Regions from separate parts of the Escherichia sp. B1147 genome, predicted to be linked through region 1. Evidence: predicted binding sites of a transcription regulator. Region 1 holds the regulator's gene; each other region holds the start of a gene.
The links. The regulator PurR, encoded in region 1, represses purine synthesis genes. The targets are predictions, from matches to a motif close to CANGCAAACGTTTGCNTG.

Region 2: a site for PurR is predicted at 3,458-3,475, ahead of glyA (serine hydroxymethyltransferase). Genes of this name have one in related genera too.
Region 3: a site for PurR is predicted at 3,656-3,673, ahead of gcvT (glycine cleavage system aminomethyltransferase GcvT). Genes of this name have one in related genera too.

The regions. Positions count from the first base shown of each region.
Region 1 covers NZ_LFHY01000017.1:125,263-130,967, forward strand. Annotated here, with positions in the region: gene A9180_RS18590 (MFS transporter) at 1-461, opposite strand, end outside; gene A9180_RS18595 (YnhF family membrane protein) at 627-716, opposite strand; gene purR (HTH-type transcriptional repressor PurR) at 1,014-2,039, shown strand; gene punR (DNA-binding transcriptional activator PunR) at 2,036-2,968, opposite strand; gene punC (purine nucleoside transporter PunC) at 3,081-4,292, shown strand; gene cfa (cyclopropane fatty acyl phospholipid synthase) at 4,581-5,705, shown strand, end outside.
Region 2 covers NZ_LFHY01000005.1:37,059-42,763, forward strand. Annotated here, with positions in the region: gene qseG (two-component system QseEF-associated lipoprotein QseG) at 1-307, shown strand, start outside; gene glrR (two-component system response regulator GlrR) at 297-1,631, shown strand; gene glnB (nitrogen regulatory protein P-II) at 1,692-2,030, shown strand; gene hmpA (NO-inducible flavohemoprotein) at 2,074-3,264, opposite strand; gene glyA (serine hydroxymethyltransferase) at 3,594-4,847, shown strand; gene A9180_RS03405 (ROK family protein) at 5,021-5,705, opposite strand, start outside.
Region 3 covers NZ_LFHY01000015.1:417,754-423,458, forward strand. Annotated here, with positions in the region: gene pepP (Xaa-Pro aminopeptidase) at 1-916, shown strand, start outside; gene ubiH (2-octaprenyl-6-methoxyphenyl hydroxylase) at 913-2,091, shown strand; gene ubiI (FAD-dependent 2-octaprenylphenol hydroxylase) at 2,114-3,316, shown strand; gene A9180_RS24360 (hypothetical protein) at 3,390-3,473, opposite strand; gene gcvT (glycine cleavage system aminomethyltransferase GcvT) at 3,762-4,856, shown strand; gene gcvH (glycine cleavage system protein GcvH) at 4,880-5,269, shown strand; gene gcvP (aminomethyl-transferring glycine dehydrogenase) at 5,388-5,705, shown strand, end outside.

The DNA of each region.
Region 1 (5,705 bases):
TCGCCAAGCCAGGTCGCCGCAGGAACACCGCCAATATTTGCCAGAGTTAAACCCATAAACATAGTGGCGACGGCGCTGGCCTGTTTGTGTTTAGGTACAACGCTTGCGGCCACGACTGAACCCAAACCAAAAAATGCCCCGTGATTCAGGCTGGTCAAAATGCGTGAAAGCATCAGCGTCATATAATCCGGCGCGATAGCAGAAAGCACATTGCCAAGAGTGAATATGGCCATCAGGAAAATAAGCGCACTACGCCGGGCACGGTGAGACAGTAGTAATGTCATCAGCGGCGCGCCAACCATTACGCCAACCGCATAAGCGCTGATAAGCATGCCCGCAGCGGGAATCGAGACATCCACACCGCGCGCAATGACGGGCAATAAGCCCATTGGCGAGAACTCCGTTGTCCCGATACCAAACGCGCCAACTGCCAGCGCCAACAACGGATAGTTAATTTTCATGCCTAATCTCCACCTCTTCGCGTCATTACACGATATTCATCAAAGTGGCGAAAGCATGACAGCAATCACAAAAAATTGAAAATAACAAAAAGAGAAAACACTTTTGCCATTTTGCTAACAAAAGGGAAGAGAGTGCGAGGGAGGATGCGCTCCCTCGAAGGGAAATCAGTGCAGCGCGGCAGTCAAACCTACGGCTACGATCAAACCGAGGACAATAATGGTTGTTACCAGTGAAGATTTAAGGTCGGCACTCATCAAGTTTTCTCCTTTTTTATTACCCTACAAAAAGTGATATTACGCATTTTTACACACTGTGAAGAAAAAATCTCCCGTCATTTATAATGATAAGTGTTTTACCACTTCCCCTTTTCATCAAGATCGGCCAAAATTCCACGCTTACACTATTTGCGTACTGGCCATTAACCCCTTCCTGACGCTCTGTGTCGTTTTTCCGGCGTACCGCAACACTTTTGTTGCGCGTAAGGTGTGTAAAGGCAAACGTTTACCTTGCGATTTTGCAGGAGCTGAAGTTAGGGTCTGGAGTGAAATGGAATGGCAACAATAAAAGATGTAGCGAAGCGAGCAAACGTTTCCACTACAACTGTGTCACACGTTATAAACAAAACTCGTTTCGTCGCTGAAGAAACGCGCAACGCCGTGTGGGCAGCGATTAAAGAATTACACTACTCCCCTAGCGCGGTAGCGCGTAGCCTGAAGGTTAACCACACCAAGTCTATTGGCTTACTGGCTACCAGCAGCGAAGCGGCCTATTTCGCGGAGATCATCGAAGCGGTTGAAAAAAATTGCTTCCAGAAAGGTTACACGCTGATCCTCGGCAACGCGTGGAACAATCTGGAGAAACAGCGCGCCTATCTGTCGATGATGGCGCAAAAACGCGTCGATGGCCTGCTGGTGATGTGTTCTGAATACCCGGAACCGTTGCTGGCGATGCTGGAAGAGTATCGCCATATCCCAATGGTGGTGATGGACTGGGGTGAAGCAAAAGCTGACTTTACCGATGCGGTCATTGATAACGCGTTTGAAGGTGGCTACATGGCCGGGCGTTATCTGATTGAACGCGGTCACCGCGAAATCGGCGTTATCCCCGGCCCGCTGGAACGTAACACCGGTGCAGGCCGCCTTGCCGGTTTTATGAAGGCAATGGAAGAAGCGATGATCAAGGTGCCGGAAAACTGGATTGTGCAGGGTGACTTTGAACCTGAATCCGGTTATCGCGCCATGCAGCAAATCCTGTCGCAACCGCATCGCCCTACTGCTGTCTTCTGTGGTGGTGATATCATGGCAATGGGCGCACTTTGCGCTGCTGATGAAATGGGTCTGCGCGTACCACAGGATGTTTCGCTGATCGGTTATGATAACGTGCGCAACGCACGCTACTTTACCCCAGCGTTGACCACTATCCATCAGCCAAAAGATTCGCTGGGCGAAACGGCATTCAACATGCTGTTGGACCGTATCGTCAACAAACGCGAAGAACCGCAGTCTATCGAAGTTCATCCGCGGTTGATTGAACGCCGTTCCGTGGCTGACGGTCCGTTCCGCGACTATCGTCGTTAATCATCCGTTGCGGGAGTCTCTTCAGGCTCCCGCAACCACTCCTTATTTAGCGTCTCACTATCGCCGAGATACTCCAGCAACCAGGTTAAGGCTGGCGACATATCATTCTGCTGCCATGTCAAACAACATGCCGAATCAGGGAATGGGTTTTCCAGTTCTAATGCTACCCACTTCCCTTCGTTGAGCCAGGGTTTAGCGAAATGCGTCGGCACCATGCCAATGCATAATCCAGCCGAGATACAGGTTGCCGATGATTCCCAGTCAGGCACCACCACCCTTTTTTGGTTATCAAGCAGCCAGGTAATACGTTTGGGCAGCGTACGTGAGGTATCTTCGCGCACCAGCGATGGCCAATTGCGCAACGTATCGTCGCTGAACGGCCCATTCATCGACACAAGCGGATGATGACTGGCAACAACGCAACTCCAGCTCAACATTCCCATATCCCGGAAGGCATAACGGCCCCCGACCGGAATCGCTCGTGTCGCGCCAATCGCCAGCTCCACGCGCCCATCGGAAAGCGCATCCCAGACGCCGTTGAACACTTCCTGAAATACCAGAAGTTCGACATCATCAAAATGGCGATAAAAATCAACGATCATCTGCCGCGTGCGTTCTGGTCTGACAATATTATCTACCGCGATGGCTAACTGACCGCGCCAGCCGTTCGCTATCTGCTGGCATTGCTGGCGAGTGATCTGCATTTTTTTGACAACAGACCGCCCTTCTTTGAGAAACCACACCCCGGCAGCGGTCAGTTCCACATCACGATGTCGACGTTCAAAAAGCGGCACTGCCAGCCACTCTTCCAGTTGACGCACGGTATAGCTGACCGCAGAAGGAACACGATGCAACTCCTGGGCCGCAGCGCTGAAGCTACCATTTCGCGCCACCGCATCAACAACTTCCAGAGAATACTCGGACCACATAGCTTGCCTGCAAAATTTTTGAAATCAGTCATCAAATATTACCGTTTCACAACACGAATTTCACTCCCTACACTTTGCGGCGGTGTTTAATTGAGAGATTTAGAGAATATACATGCAACCTGGGAAAAGATTTTTAGTCTGGCTGGCGGGTTTGAGCGTACTCGGTTTTCTGGCAACCGATATGTATCTGCCTGCTTTCGCCGCCATTCAGGCCGACCTGCAAACGCCTGCGTCTGCCGTCAGTGCCAGCCTTAGTCTGTTCCTTGCCGGTTTCGCCGCTGCCCAACTTCTGTGGGGGCCACTCTCCGATCGCTATGGCCGTAAACCCGTTCTTTTACTCGGCTTGACGATTTTTGCTCTTGGTAGTCTGGGAATGCTGTGGGTAGAAAACGCGGCGACTCTGCTGGTATTGCGTTTTGTGCAAGCTGTTGGCGTCTGTGCCGCGGCCGTTATCTGGCAGGCATTGGTGACGGATTACTATCCTTCACAAAAAGTTAACCGTATTTTCGCGACCATTATGCCTTTAGTGGGTCTTTCTCCGGCGCTTGCTCCGCTGTTAGGTAGCTGGCTGCTGGTACATTTTTCCTGGCAGGCGATTTTCGCCACCCTGTTTGCCATCACCGTGGTATTGATTCTGCCTATTTTCTGGCTTAAGCCCACCACGAAAGCACGTAATGATAGCCAGGATGCACTGACCTTTACCGACCTGCTGCGCTCTAAAATCTATCGTGGAAACGTGCTGATTTATGCGGCCTGTTCAGCCAGTTTCTTTGCCTGGCTAACAGGTTCACCGTTTATCCTCAGCGAGATGGGCTACAGTCCGGCGGTAATCGGATTAAGTTATGTTCCGCAAACCATCGCGTTTCTTATTGGTGGTTACGGCTGTCGCGCCGCATTGCAGAAATGGCAGGGTAAGCAGTTGTTACCGTGGCTGCTGGCACTGTTTGCCGTCAGCGTGGTAGCAACCTGGGCTGCAGGCTTCATTAGCCATGTGTCGCTGGCCGAAATTCTGATCCCATTCTGTGTGATGGCCATTGCCAACGGCGCAATCTACCCGATTGTGGTCGCCCAGGCACTACGCCCTTTCCCGCATGCGACAGGCCGCGCGGCTGCATTACAGAACACCCTGCAATTGGGGCTATGTTTCCTCGCAAGCCTGGGGGTTTCCTGGCTCATCAGCGTTAGCACGCCGCTGTTCACCACCACCAGCGTAATGTTATCGACCGTAGTGCTGGTTGCTATCGGCTATAAGATGCAGCATCAACCTGAATCTCACTGCCCGAATCATGGTGAGACGGAAGTCGCGCATAGTGAATCACATTGATCTATAGCGATATCTTTATACTTAGGCTGCTAACAAAATTTTGTTGTATGATTGAGATTAGCAGCCTATACTGAATCCCAGTTGTTAATATTACGATAAATATTATGTTTTTACGGGGACAGGAGCGTTCCCGAGTCACTATGGATGGTCATTTCGGCAAGGGTTCCTCCTTTCCTCTGTTCTACGTCGGATTATAGACTCGCGGTTTTCCTGCGAGATTTCTCACAAAGCCCAAAAAGCGTCTACGCTGTTTTAAGGTTCTGATCACCGACCAGTGATGGAGAAACTATGAGTTCATCGTGTATAGAAGAAGTCAGCGTACCGGATGACAACTGGTACCGTATCGCCAACGAATTACTTAGCCGTGCAGGCATCGCCATTAATGGCTCTGCCCCGGCAGATATTCGAGTTAAAAACCCCGATTTTTTTAAACGCGTTCTACAGGAAGGATCGTTGGGGTTAGGCGAAAGTTATATGGATGGCTGGTGGGAATGTGACCGACTGGATATGTTTTTTAGCAAAGTCTTACGCGCTGGGCTTGAAAACCAACTCCCCCATCATTTCAAAGACACACTACGCATTGCTGGCGCACGTCTCTTCAACCTGCAAAGTAAAAAGCGTGCCTGGATAGTCGGTAAAGAGCATTACGACCTTGGTAATGACCTGTTCAGCCGCATGCTGGATCCCTTCATGCAGTATTCCTGCGCTTACTGGAAAGATGCCTATGACCTGGAATCTGCCCAACAAGCGAAGCTCAAAATGATTTGTGAAAAATTGCAGTTAAAACCGGGCATGCGGGTTCTGGATATCGGCTGCGGTTGGGGCGGACTGGCGCATTACATGGCGTCCAGGTATGACGTAAGTGTGGTTGGTGTCACGATTTCTGCCGAACAACAGAAAATGGCCCAGGAACGCTGCGCAGGTCTGGATGTCACCATTTTGCTACAGGATTACCGTGACCTGAACGACCAGTTCGACCGTATTGTTTCAGTTGGTATGTTCGAGCACGTCGGACCGAAAAATTACGATACCTATTTTGAGGTGGTGGATCGTAATCTGAAGCCAGAAGGGATTTTTCTGCTACATACTATCGGCTCGAAAAAAACCGATCTGAATGTTGACCCGTGGATTAACAAATATATTTTCCCGAATGGTTGCCTGCCCTCTGTACGCCAGATTGCGCAATCCAGTGAACCACACTTTGTGATGGAAGACTGGCATAACTTTGGCGCTGACTATGACACTACATTGATGGCCTGGTATGAGCGATTCCTCGCCGCCTGGCCGGAAATTGCCGATAACTACAGTGAACGCTTTAAACGGATGTTTACGTATTATCTGAATGCTTGCGCTGGTGCCTTCCGCGCCCGTGACATCCAGCTCTGGCAGGTGGTGTTCTCACGTGGAGTCGAA
Region 2 (5,705 bases), on a different contig from region 1:
GGCGCAGGTTCGCCCTTTGTATCAACTCTGGCGCGACGGACAGGCGCTGCAACTGCAACTGGCGGAAGAACGCCAACGTTACAGCAAACTCCAGCAGTCCAGCGACAGCGAACTGGACGCCTTGCGCCAGCAACATCACGTTCTACAGCAACAGCTGGAACTCACCACCCGCAAGCTGGAGAACCTGACGGATATTGAGCGCCAACTCTCGACCCGCAAACCGGCCGGAAATTTCCCACCGGACACGCCGCACGAGAGTGAAAAAAACGCGCCATCCACCAATGAGGTCACCCCTGATGAGCCATAAACCTGCGCATTTATTATTGGTCGATGACGATCCGGGATTGCTGAAATTGCTTGGTCTGCGCCTGACCAGTGAAGGTTATAGCGTGGTTACAGCAGAAAGTGGTGCCGAGGGATTACGGATACTGAATCGTGAAAAAGTGGATTTAGTCATCAGCGACCTGCGGATGGATGAAATGGATGGTATGCAACTGTTTGCTGAAATCCAGAAAGTGCAGCCAGGTATGCCGGTAATCATCCTCACCGCGCATGGTTCTATTCCCGATGCCGTAGCAGCGACACAGCAGGGCGTGTTTAGTTTCCTCACCAAGCCCGTCGATAAAGACGCGCTATATCAGGCAATTGATGATGCGCTGGAGCAATCCGCCCCAGCCACTGACGAACGTTGGCGCGAGGCGATTGTCACTCGTAGTCCGCTGATGCTGCGCTTGCTGGAACAGGCGCGGCTGGTGGCGCAATCAGATGTTAGTGTTTTGATTAACGGTCAGAGCGGCACCGGGAAAGAGATTTTCGCCCAGGCAATTCACAACGCCAGCCCGCGCAACAGCAAGCCGTTTATTGCTATTAACTGTGGCGCATTGCCTGAACAGTTGCTGGAGTCGGAGTTGTTTGGTCATGCACGCGGCGCGTTTACTGGTGCCGTCAGCAATCGCGAGGGCTTATTTCAGGCGGCGGAAGGCGGTACGCTGTTTCTCGATGAGATTGGCGATATGCCCGCACCTTTGCAGGTCAAACTGCTTCGCGTATTGCAGGAGCGCAAAGTACGTCCGTTGGGCAGCAACCGCGATATTGATATCGACGTGCGGATTATTTCAGCGACTCACCGCGACCTGCCAAAAGCGATGGCGCGCGGGGAGTTTCGCGAAGATCTTTATTATCGCCTCAACGTTGTCAGCCTGAAAATTCCGGCGCTGGCGGAGCGCACGGAAGACATTCCGCTGCTGGCAAATCACTTGTTGCGCCAGGCGGCAGAGCGACATAAACCATTTGTCCGCGCGTTTTCTACCGATGCGATGAAACGCCTGATGACCGCCAGCTGGCCAGGCAATGTGCGCCAGTTGGTGAACGTGATTGAACAGTGTGTGGCGCTGACCTCATCGCCGGTGATTAGTGATGCGTTAGTAGAGCAGGCGCTGGAGGGCGAAAACACGGCGCTGCCCACCTTTGTTGAGGCACGTAACCAGTTTGAACTCAACTACTTACGCAAGTTGTTGCAAATCACCAAAGGTAATGTCACTCATGCGGCGAGAATGGCGGGGCGCAACCGGACAGAATTTTATAAACTGCTTTCCCGACACGAGCTGGATGCAAACGATTTCAAGGAATGAATCGGCGTAATGTGTTACGTTTAGCAGATCAAAAGACAGGCGACCTTTTCAAGGAATAGCATGAAAAAGATTGATGCGATTATTAAACCCTTCAAGCTGGACGATGTCCGCGAAGCACTGGCCGAAGTCGGTATTACCGGCATGACCGTGACCGAAGTGAAAGGCTTTGGTCGCCAGAAAGGCCACACTGAGCTGTACCGCGGTGCGGAATATATGGTGGATTTTCTGCCGAAGGTGAAAATTGAGATCGTCGTACCGGACGACATTGTGGATACCTGTGTAGACACGATTATTCGCACGGCGCAAACCGGCAAAATTGGTGATGGTAAAATTTTCGTCTTTGACGTGGCACGGGTCGTTCGTATCCGTACCGGTGAAGAGGACGACGCGGCAATTTAAACCGCGTTATGGTTGCCGGATGTCTCCATCCGGCAACATCAAATCACAGCACTTTATGCGGGCCAAAGCATTCGTAATGAATGTTTTCCTGCTTCACACCCAGGTCCACTAACTGTTTCGCGGCAAACTGCATGAAGCCGACCGGACCGCAGAGATAGAACTGCATTGCCGGATTGCTGAACGCACCTTCCTGTTTGCTCAAATCCATCAGACCTTCACTGTCAAACTGACCTTTCGCGCGATCGGCTTCGCTCGGCTGGCGATACCAGGTGTGCGCGGTAAAGCGCGGCAGTGCTTGCCCCAGTTCCTTAACTTCATCAGCAAAGGCGTGAACATCGCCATTTTCTGCCGCATGGAACCAGTTCACCTGGGCGCTATGGCCTGCTTTTGCCAACGTGTCGAGCATCGCCAGCATTGGCGTTTGCCCTACGCCCGCAGAGATCAGTGTTACCGGCGTGTCATCTGTCACATCCATAAAGAAATCACCCGCCGGAGCCACCAGTTTCACAACATCGCCAACGTTGGCGTGGTTGTGCAGCCAGTTGGATACCTGGCCGCCATCTTCGCGTTTCACCGCAATACGATAGCCTTTGCCATCAGGTTTACGGGTCAAAGAGTACTGACGAATTTCCTGATGCGGGAAACCTTCCGGTTTCAGCCAGACGCCGAGATATTGCCCCGGACGGTATTCTGCCACTGCGCCACCGTCGACCGGTTCCAGTTCGAAGCTGGTGATCAATGCGCTGCGCGGTGTTTTAGCCACAATGCGGAAATCGCGTGTACCTTCCCAGCCACCGGCTTTGCTGGCGTTTTCGTTATAGATTTCTGCCTCGCGATTGATAAATACATTAGCCAGTACGCCATAGGCTTTACCCCACGCGTCCAGCACTTCCTGGCCCGGGCTGAACATTTCGTCCAGGGTCGCTAACAGGTGTTCGCCGACGATGTTGTACTGTTCCGGTTTGATCTGGAAACTGGTGTGCTTCTGGGCGATTTTTTCTACCGCAGGCAGCAGCGCAGGCAGGTTTTCGATATTGCTGGCGTAGGCGGCAATAGCGTTAAACAAGGCTTCACGTTGATCGCCATTACGCTGGTTACTCATATTAAAAATTTCTTTGAGTTCTGGGTTATGAGTAAACATACGGTCGTAGAAATGGGCGGTTAATTTCGGCCCTGTTTCCACCAGCAAAGGGATGGTGGCTTTTACTGTAGCGATGGTTTGAGCGTCAAGCATATGGTCTTCCTTTTTTTGCATCTTAATTGATGTATCTCAAATGCATCTTATAAAAAATAGCCCTGCAATGTAAATGGTTCTTTGGGGGTTTTTCATTAAGAATGTGATGAAGTGAAAAATTTGCATCACAAACCTGAAAAGAAATCCGTTTCTGGTTGCAGGCCCTTTATTCTCAAAAGCCTTGCACAGCCTGAAGGTAATCGTTTGCGTAAATTCCTTTGTCAAGACCTGTTATCACACAATGATTCGGTTATACTGTTCGCCGTTGTCCATCAGGACCGCCAAAATCAGGCGAAAAATTTTATTGTTAGCTGAGTCAGGAGATGCGGATGTTAAAGCGTGAAATGAACATTGCCGATTATGATGCCGAACTGTGGCAGGCTATGGAGCAGGAAAAAGTACGTCAGGAAGAGCACATCGAACTGATCGCCTCCGAAAACTACACCAGCCCGCGCGTAATGCAGGCGCAGGGTTCTCAGCTGACCAACAAATATGCTGAAGGTTATCCGGGCAAGCGCTACTACGGCGGTTGCGAGTATGTTGATATCGTCGAACAACTGGCGATCGATCGCGCGAAAGAACTGTTCGGCGCTGACTACGCTAACGTTCAGCCGCACTCCGGTTCCCAGGCTAACTTTGCGGTCTACACCGCGCTGCTGGAACCCGGTGATACCGTTCTGGGTATGAACCTGGCGCATGGTGGTCACCTGACTCACGGTTCTCCGGTTAACTTCTCCGGTAAACTGTACAACATTGTTCCTTACGGTATCGATGCAACTGGCCACATCGACTACGCAGATCTGGAAAAACAAGCCAAAGAACACAAACCGAAAATGATTATCGGCGGCTTCTCCGCATACTCCGGCGTGGTTGACTGGGCGAAAATGCGTGAAATTGCTGACAGCATCGGTGCTTACCTGTTCGTTGATATGGCGCACGTTGCAGGTCTGGTTGCCGCTGGCGTCTACCCGAACCCGGTTCCTCATGCTCACGTAGTGACTACCACCACTCACAAAACCCTGGCGGGTCCGCGCGGCGGCCTGATCCTGGCGAAAGGCGGTAGCGAAGAGCTGTACAAAAAACTGAACTCTGCTGTCTTCCCTGGCGGTCAGGGCGGCCCGTTGATGCACGTAATCGCCGGTAAAGCAGTAGCGCTGAAAGAAGCGATGGAGCCGGAGTTCAAAACTTACCAGCAGCAGGTCGCGAAAAACGCTAAAGCGATGGTAGAAGTGTTCCTCGAGCGCGGCTACAAAGTGGTTTCTGGCGGTACTGATAACCACCTGTTCCTGGTTGATCTGGTTGATAAAAACCTGACCGGTAAAGAAGCTGACGCCGCTCTGGGCCGTGCTAACATCACCGTCAACAAAAACAGCGTACCGAACGATCCGAAGAGCCCGTTTGTAACTTCTGGTATTCGCGTAGGTACTCCGGCGATTACGCGTCGCGGCTTCAAAGAAGCAGAAGCGAAAGAACTGGCTGGCTGGATGTGTGACGTGCTGGACAGCATCAATGATGAAGCGGTTATCGAGCGCATCAAAGGTAAAGTTCTCGACATCTGCGCACGCTACCCGGTTTACGCATAAGCGAAACGGTGATTTGCTGACAATGTGCTCGTTTTTTATGCCAGATTCGGCGTGAACGCCTTATCTGGTCTACAAATTCTCTGTGTAGGCCTGATAAGCGTAGCGCATCAGGCAATCTTACGTTTGTGATCATCAAGGCTTCCTTCGGGAAGCCTTTTTACCTTATCGCGCCATCAAATCTGTCGTAACTGCGCCTCAACATACAAATAGCCAATCCCCAGCACCTGTTGTGCGCGGCTTAATTGCCCAAAGCCAATTTGCGTCGCTTTCACGCTCGGTCCTTCGTCGCGGTCGAACGGATTAAATCCCGTCTGGCGAATAATGGTATTAAGCCAGTTCTCGCCAAAAGCACAGCTGCGACCATATAACCAAATCTGATTAATATTGAGGATGTTGAGGAAGTTATACAGACTCAAACCAATGGCGTTGGCACTGCGGTCAACCCAGCTGGTGACCCACGGTTCTCCGCTCTGCCAGGCCGCAATCAATTGCGCGGTAGTCAGTTTTTCGGGATCAAGCTGAGTATTGCCTGGTTGTGATTTTAGCCATACCCGCGCCTGCTTTTTTAATGCGCTTAACGAGGCAACGGTTTCCAGACAGCCGTAACGTCCGCAGTCGCAGGCGACGCCATCCAGGTTAACGATGGTGTGACCAATCTGCCCGCTGCCATACAAACTGCCGCGATAAATTTGCTCGTTAATCACGAACGACGAGCCAATGCCGTAATCAACGTTGATCACACAGAAATCACGCCCCTGTGAATTATTTTGCCATTTCTCCGCCAGTGCCAGCATCACACAGTCATTATCGACCATCACCCGAATACCGAGCTTCTCTTCCAGCAGGTACTTCACCTCG
Region 3 (5,705 bases), on a different contig from region 1:
TGCTGATGAAATCGTGAATAGTGCGCTGGAAAAACTGCGTAAAGGCTCGCGGCAAAATCTCACCGCGCCAGCAACGATGATCGACTGGCGTCCCATCGTTCATGAAATGCGCCTGTTCAAATCGCCGGAAGAGATCGCCGTACTTCGCCGCGCGGGGGAAATCACCGCACTGGCGCATACACGGGCGATGGAAAAATGCCGTCCGGGGATGTTTGAGTACCATCTGGAAGGCGAAATACACCACGAATTTAACCGCCACGGCGCACGTTACCCTTCCTATAACACCATTGTTGGCAGCGGTGAAAACGGCTGCATTTTGCATTACACCGAAAACGAGTGTGAAATGCGCGACGGCGACCTGGTGCTGATTGATGCTGGTTGTGAATATAAAGGTTACGCTGGTGATATCACCCGCACCTTCCCGGTCAATGGCAAATTCACCCAGGCCCAGCGTGAAATCTACGACATTGTGCTGGAATCTCTCGAAACCAGCTTGCGCCTGTATCGTCCGGGAACCTCTATTCAGGAAGTTACCGGTGAAGTAGTGCGTATCATGATTAGCGGCCTGGTAAAACTGGGGATACTGAAAGGTGATGTTGATGAACTCATCACCCAGAATGCCCATCGTCCTTTCTTTATGCATGGCCTTAGCCACTGGTTAGGTCTGGATGTTCATGACGTTGGCGTTTATGGCCAGGATCGCTCGCGCATTCTTGAACCCGGCATGGTACTGACCGTAGAGCCAGGGCTGTATATTGCGCCGGATGCGGATGTGCCAGAACAATATCGCGGTATCGGCATTCGTATTGAAGACGACATTGTGATTACCGAAACCGGCAACGAAAACCTCACTGCCAGCGTGGTGAAAAAGCCGGAAGAGATCGAAGCGTTGATGGCAGCTGCGAGAAAGCAATGAGCGTAATCATCGTCGGTGGCGGCATGGCGGGCGCGACGCTGGCGCTGGCTATTTCCCGACTAAGTCACGGGGCGCTGCCGGTACATCTGATTGAAGCGACTGCACCAGAGTCACATGCCCATCCAGGTTTTGATGGCCGGGCTATTGCGCTGGCGGCGGGTACCTGTCAGCAGCTGGAGCGCATCGGTGTCTGGCAATCTCTGGCTGATTGCGCAACCGCCATCACTACCGTTCATGTCAGCGATCGCGGCCATGCCGGATTCGTCACCCTTGCCGCAGAAGATTATCAACTCGCGGCGCTAGGGCAGGTTGTCGAATTGCACAATGTCGGGCAACGACTGTTTGCGCAACTGCGCAAAGTACCCGGTGTCACGCTTCACTGCCCGGATCGCGTAGCTAATGTTGTCCGTACCTCAAGTAACGTTGATGTGACGCTGGAGAGTGGCGAGACGCTGACGGGCCGCGTGCTGGTAGCCGCTGACGGCACCCATTCAGCGTTAGCAACCGCGTGCGGCGTTGACTGGCAGCAGGAGCCTTACGAGCAACTGGCAGTGATTGCCAACGTTGCAACTTCCGTTGCGCACGAAGGCCGCGCTTTTGAACGCTTTACGCAATATGGCCCACTGGCGATGTTACCGATGTCTGACGGACGCTGTTCGCTGGTCTGGTGTCATCCACTGGAACGACGTGAAGATGTGCTGGCGTGGAACGACGAGAAGTTTTGCTGTGAACTCCAATCTGCCTTTGGCTGGCGACTTGGGAAAATTACCCACGCCGGAAAACGCAGTGCTTATCCGCTGGCGTTAACCCGCGCAGCCAAACCGATTACCCATCGCACCGTGCTGGTGGGTAATGCGGCGCAAACTCTGCACCCGATCGCCGGGCAAGGATTTAACCTCGGTATGCGTGATGTCATGAGTCTTGCCGAAACCCTGACTCAGGCGAAGGAACGCGGAGAGGATATTGGAGATTACGGCGTATTGTGCCGCTATCAGCAGCGTCGACAGCGCGATCGCGAAGCGACCGTCGGCGTCACGGACAGTCTGGTGCATCTTTTTGCCAATCGCTGGGCGCCGCTGGTTGTCGGGCGCAACATCGGGCTGATGGCGATGGAATTATTCACTCCGGCACGCGATGTGCTGGCGCAGCGCACCCTCGGTTGGGTCGCGCGTTGAAGGCGGTTTTAAGGAATAAACAATGCAAAGTGTTGATGTAGCCATTGTTGGCGGCGGCATGGTGGGGCTGGCGGTTGCCTGCGGCTTACAGGGTAGCGGTTTACGCGTCGCCGTACTTGAGCAGCGCTTACCGGAACCTCTGGCGGCGGATGCACCACCACAACTGCGCGTTTCGGCTATAAATGCCGCCAGCGAAAAATTGCTCACCCGTCTTGGCGTCTGGCAGGACATTCTCTCCCGTAGAGCCAGTTGCTATCACGGTATGGAAGTGTGGGACAAAGACAGTTTTGGTCACATCTCTTTTGACGACCAAAGCATGGGCTATAGCCATCTTGGGCATATCGTTGAAAACTCAGTGATTCACTACGCGTTGTGGAACAAAGCGCAACAGTCGTCAGATATCACGCTGCTGGCCCCCGCAGAATTACAGCAGGTTGCCTGGGGAGAAAATGAAACCTTTCTAACGCTGAAAGACGGCAGCATGTTAACGGCGCGTCTGGTGATTGGTGCGGACGGCGCTAATTCCTGGTTGCGCAACAAAGCCGATATCCCGCTGACTTTCTGGGATTATCAGCACCACGCGCTGGTGGCAACTATTCGCACAGAAGAACCGCATGATGCGGTGGCACGCCAGGTTTTCCATAGCGAAGGCATTCTGGCTTTTTTGCCATTTAGCGATCCGCATCTTTGCTCAATTGTCTGGTCCCTGTCGCCAGAGGAAGCGCAGCGGATGCAGCAGGCAGGTGAAGACGAATTTAATCGCGCGTTAAATATCGCTTTTGATAACCGTCTGGGCTTATGCAAGGTTGAGAGCGAGCGACAGGTGTTCCCGCTGACGGGGCGTTATGCACGCCAGTTTGCTGCGCACCGTCTGGCGCTGGTGGGCGACGCTGCGCATACCATTCATCCGCTGGCGGGGCAGGGGGTAAATCTCGGCTTTATGGATGCCGCAGAGCTGATTGCTGAACTGAAACGGTTGCATCGTCAGGGTAAAGACATCGGGCAGTACATTTACCTGCGTCGCTATGAACGTAGCCGCAAGCACAGTGCAGCACTGATGCTGGCAGGTATGCAGGGCTTCCGCGATCTGTTTTCCGGTGCTAATCCGGCGAAAAAACTGCTGCGCGATATTGGCCTGAAACTGGCTGACACGCTTCCTGGCGTTAAACCGCAACTCATTCGTCAGGCAATGGGATTAAACGATTTGCCTGAATGGCTGCGTTAAAAATTTCTCCTCTTTTGTTTATTTGATACCCATCACACTTTCGTCTCCCGGTTTTTTAACCGGGGGATTTTCCTCATTTGAAATAAACTAATTTCACACGCAATTTCGCATTATATTTTCTAATGTCGTTAATTTTTGATTTAGTGATTTTAGACAATTTTTTAGTTCTTAATTTTTGTTTATTCAAAACTGCTTTATTAATACGTGATATCTGTTCAAAATCATCATGTTTTTTAGTTTTTTATTCTATCGCGATTCTGGCGATTTTTAGCCATAAGCTAATGTGATGATCAATTTTTCCTTATGGTTAACCGTCTGTTTCGGTGGTAAGTTCAGGGAAAAGAGAACGATTGCGTTGGGGACCGGGAGTGGCTCCGATGCTGGGTTTCGTGGTGACAATTTCACCACGAAAAGTTGTCAGCCCCGCTTATTCAATGAGGACAAGATGGCACAACAGACTCCTTTGTACGAACAACACACGCTTTGCGGCGCCCGCATGGTGGATTTCCACGGCTGGATGATGCCGCTGCATTACGGTTCGCAAATCGACGAACACCATGCGGTACGTACCGATGCCGGAATGTTTGATGTGTCACATATGACCATCGTCGATCTTCGCGGCAGCCGTACCCGGGAGTTTCTGCGTTATCTGCTGGCGAACGATGTGGCGAAGCTCACCAAAAGCGGCAAAGCCCTTTACTCGGGGATGTTGAATGCCTCTGGCGGGGTGATAGATGACCTGATTGTCTACTACTTCACTGAAGATTTCTTCCGCCTCGTTGTCAACTCCGCCACCCGCGAAAAAGACCTCTCCTGGATTACCCAACACGCTGAACCTTTCGGCATCGAAATAACCGTTCGTGATGACCTTTCCATGATTGCCGTACAAGGGCCGAATGCTCAGGCAAAAGCAGCTACCCTGTTTAATGACGCTCAACGTCAGGCGGTGGAAGGGATGAAACCGTTCTTTGGCGTTCAGGCAGGCGATCTGTTTATTGCCACTACCGGTTATACCGGTGAAGCGGGCTATGAAATTGCGCTGCCAAATGAAAAAGCGGCCGATTTCTGGCGAGCGCTGGTGGACGCGGGCGTTAAACCTTGCGGTCTGGGGGCGCGTGACACGCTGCGTCTGGAAGCGGGTATGAATCTGTATAGCCAGGAGATGGACGAAACCATCTCTCCTTTAGCCGCCAACATGGGCTGGACCATCGCCTGGGAACCGGCAGGTCGTGACTTTATCGGTCGTGAAGCCCTGGAAATGCAGCGTGAGCATGGCACAGAAAAATTAGTTGGCCTGGTGATGACCGAAAAAGGCGTGCTGCGTAATGAACTGCCGGTACGTTTTACCGACGCGCAGGGCAACCAACAAGAAGGCATTATCACCAGCGGTACTTTCTCCCCGACGCTGGGTTACAGCATTGCGCTGGCGCGTGTGCCTGAAGGCATTGGCGAAACGGCGATTGTGCAAATTCGCAACCGTGAAATGCCGGTAAAAGTGACTAAACCTGTTTTTGTGCGTAACGGCAAAGCCGTCGCGTGATTTACTTTTTTGGAGATTGATTGATGAGCAACGTACCAGCAGAACTGAAATACAGCAAAGAACACGAATGGCTGCGCAAAGAAGCAGATGGCACTTATACCGTTGGCATCACCGAACACGCTCAGGAACTGTTAGGCGATATGGTGTTTGTTGATTTGCCAGAAGTGGGCGCAACGGTAAGCGCGGGCGATGACTGCGCGGTTGCCGAATCAGTAAAAGCGGCGTCAGACATTTATGCGCCAGTAAGCGGTGAAATCGTGGCGGTAAACGACGCACTGAGCGATTCCCCGGAACTGGTGAACAGCGAACCGTATGCAGGCGGTTGGATCTTTAAAATCAAAGCCAGCGATGAAAGCGAACTGGAATCACTGCTGGATGCGACAGCATACGAAGCATTGTTAGAAGACGAGTAACGGCTTTATCCCTCTTCTTCGGGAGAGGATCAGGGTGAGGAACATTTACGCCTCACCCTCACTCTCTTCGCAAGGAGAGAGGATCACCATTCACTGCACGTTTCAGGAACCATCGCTCATGACACAGACGTTAAGCCAGCTTGAAAACAGCGGCGCTTTTATTGAACGCCATATCGGACCGGACGCCGCGCAACAGCAAGAAATGCTGAATGCCGTTGGCGCACAATCGTTAAACGCGCTGACCGGCCAGATTGTGCCGAAAGATATTCAGCTTGCGACCCCGCCGCAGGTTGGCGCACCGGCGACCGAATTTGCCGCGTTGGCGGAACTCAAGGCTATTGCCAGTCGCAATAAGCGCTTCACGTCTTACATTGGCATGGGTTACACCGCCGTGCAGCTGCCGCCGGTTATCCTGCGTAACATGCTGGAAAATCCT